DNA from 3 places in the Mesorhizobium sp. M0292 genome. Region 2 is predicted to be linked to each of the others. Evidence: predicted binding sites of a transcription regulator. Region 2 holds the regulator's gene; each other region holds the start of a gene.
The links. Region 2 encodes LexA, which represses DNA repair genes until DNA is damaged. Its sites were predicted from a motif close to TGTTCNNNNTGTGTTCNG; they were not measured.

Region 1 (3,256 bases), on a different contig from region 2:
GATCGCGGCCAGCCATGACGGCGTGATCGCGGAAATCGCCACCGAGGGCGAGCAGGTCACCGACGGAACGGTGCTGGTGCGCTTCGTTGAAGAGGCTTCATAGCCGGCTGGAGGCTTGAATGAAAAATGGCCGGGACAAGCCCGGCCATTGCCATGAGCACGCGGCCGCTTACTGCGCGATCGGTGCGTATTTGCCGTCGTGCCACTGGTTGATGTCGTAGCTGGCGTTCTTCAGATCGCCCTTCTCGTCGAAGGTCACGTCGCCGACCACGGTGCTGAACGGCGTGCCGTTCTTCAGCGCTTCGGCTACCTTGACCGGATCGTCCGTTCCGGCGCGCTTGACGCCCTCTGCAAACGCCTGAACGACGGCGTAGGAGAACAGCGTAAAGCCTTCCGGCACGAAGCCGCCCGCCTTGATCTTGGCGATGGCCTCCTTGGCTTCCGGCTTGGCCTGCGGGTCCGACGGGAAGACGAACAGGGTGCCTTCACCGGCGGGGCCGGCGACCTGCCAGAATTCTGGCGAGGCGATCGAATCCGGCATGATCAGCTGGAACTTGACGCTCTGCTCGGCCGACTGACGCAGGATAAGCCCGGCTTCCGGGTGATAGCCGCCGAAATAGACAACGTCGGCCTTGAGGTCCTTCAGCTTGGTGACGAGAGCCGAATAATCCTTCTCGCCGGCATTGATGCCTTCATAGTCGATCTCCTTGAGGCCACCGGCATTCATCGTCGCCTTCACGGCATCGGCAACGCCCTGACCGTAGGCGCTCTTGTCATGCAGGATAACGACATTCTTGCCGGCATATTTCTTGGCGATCCACGGGCCAATGAAGGCGCCCTGCGCGTCGTCACGCGTATAGAGACGCATGATCGTCGGCCAGCCGGCCTTGGCGGCGGCATCGGTCAGCTCGGGATTTGAAGAGGCCGGGCTCATCATCAGCGCGCCGGCCTCGGCGTAGACGGCGGAAGCCGGGATGCTCGAACCTGAACAGGCATGGCCGTCAATAAACTTGACGCTGTTGGCAACGATCCGGTTGGCCACAGAAACCGCCTGCTTGGGATCGCACTGGTCGTCCTCGATGTCGAGCTTGATCATGGAGCCGTTGACACCGCCGGCGGCGTTGATCGCATCGGCGGCTGCCGTTGCGCCCTGCTTGAACTGATCGCCGATCGTGGCGAGCTGTCCGGTCATCGGGCCGACCACCGAAATGGTGATGTCATCGGCAAAGGCAACCGGCGCGCTCATCATCAGGCCAAATACGGCCGCGCTCAAAATACCCGTTTTTTTCATGGTGATAGAACTCCTCCCACACTCGCGCAGCCGCTCTGGCCGCGCTTCTTTCCGAAGGCGGGACAATTTCATCCTTCATTGGGCCTGTCTAGGCGCATCGGCGCCGCTCGATTGGGCCTCATCAACGCAAAAAGCCACGCCAGCCTGATCCGGCCGGTCGTGGCTTTTTGCTCGTAGCAGTCCCCATGCGCCCCCGCGCCACGAAAACCTGCCCGCCGTCCCCATTGTGCACGACTGGACCGTGCCGGCCTGCCGCGTTCTTGTTCTTTCATGGTCGGCCGTCTTGTCGCGGCCTTGTTGTCTACCGGTTCCGGCCGTCTATGCGGTCTTGATCCCGGAGCTTCCCTGTCTTTCGTATATCTGCTCGAGATCGCCGATCTCAGTGCATGGTCATCCATTCGCGGGCTTCGCGCAGCGCCTTGGCGATCTCGGCCTTGGACATCGCGGCCGACAGTTCCGAGCGCAGTTCGGCGGCGCGGACCGAGCCCTTGATGGCGGCGATGTTGAACCATTTGTGGGCGGCAACGACATCGGTCTCGCAATCGCGGCCGGTCGCATACATCATGCCCAGTTCGAAAAGAATGTCGGCCTGGGCAGTTGCCCCCATGGCGCCGAAGCCGGCTTCAAGCATTTCAAAACGTGCCATTTTAGTCCCCTGTCTGGCTCCCGAGAGCGGGCCTCTTCTGTCCCCCGGTGTTCCCTGGGGAGCCGCTCTTTCGATGCTTCCGAGAATGAGGCCGAGCCTTGAATCCGTCGTTAAATGGCGTGCTTAATTTGGAGAAAACAAAGCTAAAACAAGAGGTAAACGCGGAAATTCGTTAAGGATACAAAGTCAGCAATCCCGCCGTTTCTCGACCGATTTGACGAAAATTTGCAAGGCGCCGATCAACACTCTGCTAACCACGCGAACCAAAGCCAACGCCTCGATCGTTTCATTTCCACGGGCTGCACTCTCCCGACCCTGCATGAAAATTGCGAAACCTTCCGTCGCGGTACGCTTTTGTTTTGCCAGGAGCTGGATTAGCTTACGTTTGCGTAAGGGGCAGAGAGGCGGCTGCCCCATCTAACCAGGGAGGACAGATATGTTTCGCAAAGTGAGCTTGGCCCTGGCGGCCGCCGTGATGATGGCTGGTGCGGCTTGGGCCGATCCGATCGAAGGCAATTGGAAGACACAAGCCGGCGACACAGCAGTTATCGGCGGCAGCGGTTCATTCTCCATCACCCTGAAGACCGGCAAATATGCCGGGAAGACCATCGGTTCGCTCAAGGCGGCCGGGGCCAACAAATATGCCGGCAACATCACCGATCCGGCAAACGACAAGACCTATTCGGGCAAGGCAACACTGTCGGGCACCTCGCTCAAAATGAGCGGCTGCGTGCTCGGCGGGCTGATCTGCAAGAGCCAGACCTGGCACAAGCTCTGATCTTGCTGCTTTGAGTTGACCAACGGGGCCTTCACAGGCCCCGTTTTCTTTTGCAGGACGGTCCGCGCCATAGCGACGACCGTGCCGTTTGCGGCGGCGCAAACCCAAACCGACGCTCTCTCTAAGACCTCGTCAATCACTTTGAACCGCAGATGAACGTCGGCATCAGCGCCGGTTCAGTCGCATCAGGGCATTTTGATGGCGTGTTCAAGGAGACACTACGCAAATGCTCGCTCGCCGCTTCACCATCGTCTGCCTGTTGATGAGCCTGTTCGGGATGCTCTTCGCCATCCTCGTGGCCGAAGCCGGCCGCCCGGCCCGTTCCTGGGATGCAGCCAGTTCCTGCCAATTCGATTGCATGAACCATTTTCGCCCCTGAGACGACAAAGACATAGATCCAAACAGAAAAGCAAAAGCCATGAACCGCATCGCCATCAACGCCCTCCAGACCCTTCGGCTCCTGCCGCGGGCGGCGCTCGTCCTGGTCGTGCTGTCGGCGCCGGTCCTGGTCATGCCGATGATGCGGGCCAATGCCGACACG
Region 2 (3,256 bases):
ATGATCAGCGCGCCGGCGTCATGTGCCTTGCGCGTCAGCGCCGCCATGTCGCGCAACTGGCCGGATTTGTAGTTGACGTGGTTGACCAGGATGACGGCAACGCTGTCGTCGATCAGCTCCTCGATTGCGGCCGCGTCGACGCCCTCCAGCCGCAGCCGCGTTCCCGGCCGGGTCGAGGCGACGCCTTCGGCCATGTAGAGGTCGGTCGGGAAACTGTCGCCCTCGGCAACGATGACCGACCGATCCGGCCGCATGCCGAGCGCTGCGTGCAGCAGCTTGTAGATGTTGATCGAGGTTGTGTCGCAGACCACCGTCTGCCCATCAGCCGCGCCGATCAGTCGCCCGAGCTGATCTCCGAGTTCCACCGGCATGTTGAACCAGCCGGCGGTGTTCCAGGCGCGAATGAGGTCGTGCGCCCATTCCTGCGTGGCGGCCTGCTGCAGTTCGCTGAAGACGACCGCTGACGCGGCGCCCAGGGAATTGCCGTCGAGATAAATCACGCCTTGCGGCAAGACAAAGCGTTCACGCATGGAGCGCAGCGGATCGGCGGCATCCATTGCTTCGATTGTAGCGAGATCGGGTGTCGTGCTCATGATCCGGCGCCCCTCCATGGACAAACGCGCGCGGCGGAGCCTGCCGCCCAAACATGCCGGCGATCTTGAGTGGTCGCCCTTGAACTGTCAAACATTATATATAATTCACCCACTGAAAGGCTTTGATATATAATGATCCGCCCGAGCGTTTATGTCTGATGGATCACGATGCTGGATGACGAGCAGACCTCGAAGACGGAAGTGGCCTATCGCCTGCTCAGGCGCGATATTCTTGCGACCCGGCTGGCGCCTGCCGCGCCGTTGAAGCTGAGCACGCTGCGCAACACCTACGGCATCGGCTGGACGCCGTTGCGCGAGGCGCTGTCGCGGCTGGAGGCGGAACGGCTTGTGACCGCCATCAGCAACCGCGGGTTTGCGGTCGCTCCCGTCTCTCGGGCGGAGCTCGAGGATTTGGCGCGTGCGCGGCTGGTGGTCGAACTGCCCCTGCTGGTGGAATCGATCGAGAAGGGCGACCGTGAGTGGGAAGACGCGGTCGTTGCCGCCCACTATCGTCTCTCACGGTGCGGGTCTGTTCTCGACGATCCATCGGATGATGCGGTCGACGCGTGGTACGAAAAACACGATGCCTTCCATGCGGCGCTGCTCAGTGCCGCGACATCCAGCTGGCTGCTGCGCTTCAATGCAACGATTTCCGACCAATTGCATCGCCATCACCGCTTTCTGGGTCTGGCCCCGACGCTGCGCGCCGCCGCCGGCCGCACGGACGGACACCGGAAGGCCGTGGCGGCCCTGCGCGACGCCGTGGCGATCGAACACCATACCGCCCTGATGGAAGCGGCCCTCGATCGCGACGTCGAACGTGCGAAAACTCTGATGACCGCTCACATCGGCTACACGCTGCGGGTCTATGCCCAGAGAGAACCCCGCGCGGATGCTGCGCAGCCCCGTCCGAAAAGGAAGCGGCGATCGTAGCCGACGACGCAGGGCACTTTGTCTTCGTTTCACCCCGTTGCTGGCAACTGGGCGCAGGCGGCGCTCGCAGCGCCGAACGTTACGCTGAACAAAACGTCAACACATTCATTAAACTTTAAAAGGTTGCGGAACACAACTGGAACAGATAGTGTTTGTTCTGGGTTTGTTTTTTCTGATTCTGGTTTCAGAACCCTTGGGGGCCGCGATGCTGACGCGCAAACAACATGAGCTTCTGATGTTCATCCATGAACGCCTGAAGGAGAGCGGAATCCCGCCGTCCTTCGACGAGATGAAGGAAGCGCTCGACCTCGCCTCCAAGTCCGGCATCCACCGCCTGATCACGGCGCTTGAGGAGCGCGGTTTCATTCGCCGGCTGCCGAACCGGGCGCGCGCGCTGGAAGTGCTGCGGCTGCCCGACTCGATCGCACCAGGCCTCAATGCGGCGAGGAAGTTTTCGCCGAGCATCATTCAGGGCAGTCTTGGTCAAACCGGCCAAGGGCAAGGCGGCCAAGGACAAGGCGCGTTGGGCCAAGGCGGTCTCGGCCGCCAGATCAAGCCGGGCTCGCCGTCGCGTTCGATGTCGGCCGGCAATGACGATGCCGTTTCCGCGATTTCAATCCCGGTTATGGGACGCATCGCCGCCGGCGTGCCGATCGACGCCATCCAGCATCAGACCCATTCGATCTCGGTGCCGCCCGATATGATCATGGGCGGCGAACACTACGCGCTCGAGGTCAAGGGCGATTCGATGATCGAGGCCGGCATTTTCGATGGCGACACGGTCATCATCCGCAATGCCGACACAGCCAGCCCCGGCGAGATCGTGGTGGCGTTGGTCGACGATGAGGAAGCGACCCTGAAACGCTTCCGCCGCAAGGGCGCCTCGATCGCCCTGGAAGCCGCCAACCCGGCCTACGAGACCCGCATTTTTGGACCGGACAGGGTGAAGGTGCAGGGCAAGCTTGTCGGATTGATCCGGCGCTACTGAGCCGGCTTGGGTTTGTACTTTTCACGCTGGTTGTAAGGCGGCAGGCCGCGCGCTTCGCGGGAGAAGCGGCGTTGCTCGTGCCAGGGGCGATACGGCTTGTCGACGGCGAAGCGGATGGTTGGCGCTGCAGCTGCCGATTGCGGATCGAAGAAGACGGCGGCGCTGCCGTCGCGGGCCAGCTGTTTCTTCGTCACGACCAGCACCAGCGGGTCGCGGCACGGATTGTAAGCGGTGGCGTCATCGATGACGATCAGGCTCGCGAAGGCACAGGCCGGCCGCGCCGTCTTGCGGTCTTTCGCAAGCGCTACAATGGCTCCGGAAGGGTGCCGGGCGATACAGAGATCGCCGGTGCAATAGAAGGGCGAGCCGGGCGGCAGATCGAGCGGATCGAGATCGAACCGCGTATCTGTTGCCTCGAAAATCTCAGGTGGGATAATGGTTTCGGCCCGCAGCGCCCGTTTCCAATTGTCCGTGGTGAATTCGTTGGAGCGTTCGCGGTTGAGGGCGAGTTCGCCGCCACCGATCGGCATGGCCACCAGATGCGCATCCTCGGATATGAGCACGTCTGGCGTAAGCACCTGCGGCACCGTCAACAGGCCGGCCAGCGCGAAAGGCACGGCCGCCAACCTGAGCCAGGTGGTGGCCATGGTGGCGATGACGAGGGCGACCGCCACTAACAGCACCGAGCGGATGGAGATCAGCCCGACGGCGTCGACCGGCGAGCGCTCGGAAATCCAGGCCG
Region 3 (3,256 bases), on a different contig from region 2:
GCATTGTCTTCATCGGTCCGAAACCCAAGGCTATCAAGGCGATGGGCGACAAGATCGAATCGAAGAAGTTCGCCAAGGCCGCTGAGGTGTCGACGGTTCCCGGCTGGCTTGGTGTCATCGAAAATGCCGACCATGCCGAAAAGATCGCCGGCGAGATCGGCTATCCCGTGATGATCAAGGCCTCGGCCGGCGGCGGCGGTAAAGGCATGCGCATTGCCTGGAGCCAGTCGGAAGTGCGCGACGGCTTCGACCGGGCGCGCTCGGAGGCGAAAAGCTCGTTCGGCGACGACCGCGTCTTCATCGAAAAGTTCGTCGTCGATCCGCGTCATATCGAAATCCAGGTGCTGGCCGACGCGCATGGCACCGCCCTCTATCTCGGCGAGCGCGAATGCTCGATCCAGCGCCGGAACCAGAAGGTTGCGGAAGAGGCGCCGTCGCCATTCCTCGATGCCAGGACGCGCAAGGCCATGGGCGAGCAGGCCGTGGCGCTGGCCAAGGCGGTCGACTACCAGAGCGCCGGCACCGTCGAGTTCATCGTCGATGCTGAAAAGAACTTCTATTTCCTTGAAATGAATACACGATTGCAGGTCGAGCATCCGGTGACGGAGCTTGTTACCGGCATCGACCTGGTCGAGCAGATGATCCGTGTCGCCGCCGGCGAGAAGCTGGCGATCGAGCAGAGCGACGTCAAGCTGAACGGCTGGGCGGTGGAAAGCCGGCTCTATGCCGAGGATCCCTATCGCAATTTCCTGCCCTCGATCGGCCGGTTGACGCGCTACCGGCCGCCGGAGGAGGGCAAGTTCGGCGATGTCTTCATCCGCAACGACACCGGCGTCACCGAAGGCTCCGAGATTTCGATGTTCTATGATCCGATGGTGGCAAAACTCTGCACCTGGGCGCCCACGCGTATCGAGGCCATCGATGCCATGTCGGAAGCGCTGGACAGTTTCGTCGTCGACGGCATCGAGCACAACATCCCGTTCCTGGCGGCGCTGATGCAGCATCCGCGCTGGCGCGAGGGGCGGATATCGACGGGCTTCATCGCCGAGGAATATCCTGACGGCTTCGCGCCGATCGTGCCCAATGGCGATGAAAAGGCAGTGCTGGCGGCGATCGCCACCGCGGTCGAGCTTCTGCGCCGCGATCGGCTTGACCGGCTGGACGGGCGGCTGGCGCCGCATTCGGGCGCACTCAAGCGCGATTGGGTGGTGAAGCTCGGCGACGACTATCTCCAGGCTTCGATCATCGAGGGCATGATCTCCATTCCGATGGAAATCGATCTGTCGGTCGATGGCGGCAAAGCGCTGACCGTGGCGTCCGACTGGCGGCCGGGCGACCTCATCTGGCGCGGCACTGTCGGTGCCCGCAAGGTCACTGCGCAGATCAGGCCGGCGCCGAACGGCCTGCGCATTGCCTGGAAAGGCATGTCGGTGACGGCGCGCGCCATGCTGCCGCGCACGGCGGAGCTGGAAAGGCTGATGCCGGAGAAGGTGGCGCCGGACACGTCCAAGATGCTGCTTTGCCCGATGCCGGGCCTGGTCGTGTCGATCGCGGTTGCCGAGGGGCAGGAGGTCAAGGCCGGCGAGACGCTGGCCGTGGTCGAGGCGATGAAGATGGAAAACGTGCTGCGCGCCGACCGCGATCTTGTCGTGTCGAAGCTCAACGCCAAGCCGGGTGACAGCCTGGCTGTCGATGCGGTGATCATGGAGTTCGCCTAGAGATTGTTTGGAAATTCTACTCCGGCGGCCATCTGAAGGTGGTTTCTGCGCTTCCCGTGCTCACGGACCAATGGCCGCTGCGCTCCGATTCTCGAAACCACCATCATATGACTCGCCAGAGCGAATTTCGAACAATCTCTGAGCCGTGCGGCTGGGTACGGAAGCCTGTGGTCGGTGGTCATTTGTGCTGGACTGGCATCGCCCGGTCCGGGACAATACATCTCCATCGACTCAAAGCCCTTCGAGCAATTTGAAACATCATGGCGGATGACAAACTTCCACGCGATCCCCTGAGGCGCGAAGCAGCGCTCGCCGCTGCGCGCCCGGAGGCGCCGGCGCGGCCGTTCATCCATCTGCGCGTGCATTCGGCGTATTCGCTGCTCGAGGGCGCCTTGCAGGTCGCCGCCGTTGTCGGTCATGCAGTCAAGGACGAGTGCCCGGCAATCGCAGTCACCGACACAAACAATCTGTTCGGCGCGCTGGAATTTGCCCAGAAGGCGGTGAAGGAAGGCATCCAGCCGATTATCGGTTGCCAGATCGATCTCGCCTTTTCCGGCGAGACCAGCGACGCGCAGCGCGACCGCCGCCGCCATGGTCCGGAGATGCACGCCGTGGTGCTGCTCGCCGCCACCGAGGCCGGCTACAGCAACCTCGTCAGGCTGGTCAGCCAGGTCTATCTGGAGACGCCGCCGGGCGAGCCCGTGCATCTGACGTCAGCAATGCTGGAAGGCCATAGCGATGGCCTGATCTGCCTCAGCGGCGGGCCGCGCGGCCCGATCGGCCGGGCGCTGAAGGAGGATCGCCGAGATCTTGCCGAGACGCGGCTTCTGGCACTCAAGGCGCTGTTCGGCGACCGGCTCTATGTCGAGCTGGACCGTGTTTCCGGTTATGACCGCGCTATCGAGAAATCATCGGTCGACCTTGCCTATATCCATGATCTGCCGCTGGTCGCCACGAATGAGGCGTTCTTCGCCGCCCGCGACGACTATGACGCGCATGATGCTCTGATCGCCATTGCCGAGGGTTCGGTGGTTGCCGCCGACAACCGTCGCCGGCTGACTTCGGACAATTTCCTGCGCAGCCAGGCGGATATGGCGCGGCTGTTCGCCGACCTGCCGGAAGCGATCGACAACACCGTCGAGATCGCGCTGCGCTGTTCCTATTATCCCAAGACCCGCAATCCGATCCTGCCACGCTTTACCGGCGGCGATGTCGCCGACAATGAGGTGGCGCTGAAAGCGGAGGCCGATGAGCTACGCCGGCAGGCGCATGAGGGGCTGGAGGCGCGGCTGGCTGCGCATGGGCCCACTTCCGGCTACACGGTCGAACAATACCGCGAGCGGCTCGATTTCGAACTCTCCATCATCGAGAAGATGAAGTTTCCCGGCTATTTCCTGATCGTCGCCGACTTCATCAAATGGGCCAAGGCGCAAGGCATTCCGGTCGGGCCGGGCCGTGGTTCGGGCGCCGGATCGCTGGTCGCTTATTCCACGACCATCACCGACATCGATCCGCTGCGCTTCTCGCTGCTGTTCGAG

Region 1: the regulator LexA is predicted to act here: its motif matches at 2,071-2,088, upstream of NKI96_RS04995 (sel1 repeat family protein).
Region 3: the regulator LexA is predicted to act here: its motif matches at 1,835-1,852, upstream of dnaE (DNA polymerase III subunit alpha).

The regions. Positions count from the first base shown of each region.
Region 1 is NZ_JAMYSB010000003.1:10,722-13,977, forward strand. Features, by position in the region: gene NKI96_RS04985 (acetyl/propionyl/methylcrotonyl-CoA carboxylase subunit alpha) at 1-103, shown strand, start outside; gene NKI96_RS04990 (ABC transporter substrate-binding protein) at 170-1,291, opposite strand; gene NKI96_RS04995 (sel1 repeat family protein) at 1,671-1,937, opposite strand; gene NKI96_RS05000 (DUF2147 domain-containing protein) at 2,374-2,715, shown strand; gene NKI96_RS05005 (hypothetical protein) at 2,942-3,094, shown strand; gene NKI96_RS05010 (hypothetical protein) at 3,134-3,256, shown strand, end outside.
Region 2 is NZ_JAMYSB010000001.1:535,070-538,325, reverse strand. Features, by position in the region: gene kynU (kynureninase) at 1-593, opposite strand, end outside; gene NKI96_RS02710 (GntR family transcriptional regulator) at 762-1,526, shown strand; gene lexA (transcriptional repressor LexA) at 1,732-2,514, shown strand; gene NKI96_RS02700 (ComEC/Rec2 family competence protein) at 2,508-3,256, opposite strand, start outside.
Region 3 is NZ_JAMYSB010000006.1:171,777-175,032, reverse strand. Features, by position in the region: gene NKI96_RS11980 (acetyl-CoA carboxylase biotin carboxylase subunit) at 1-1,718, shown strand, start outside; gene dnaE (DNA polymerase III subunit alpha) at 1,979-3,256, shown strand, end outside.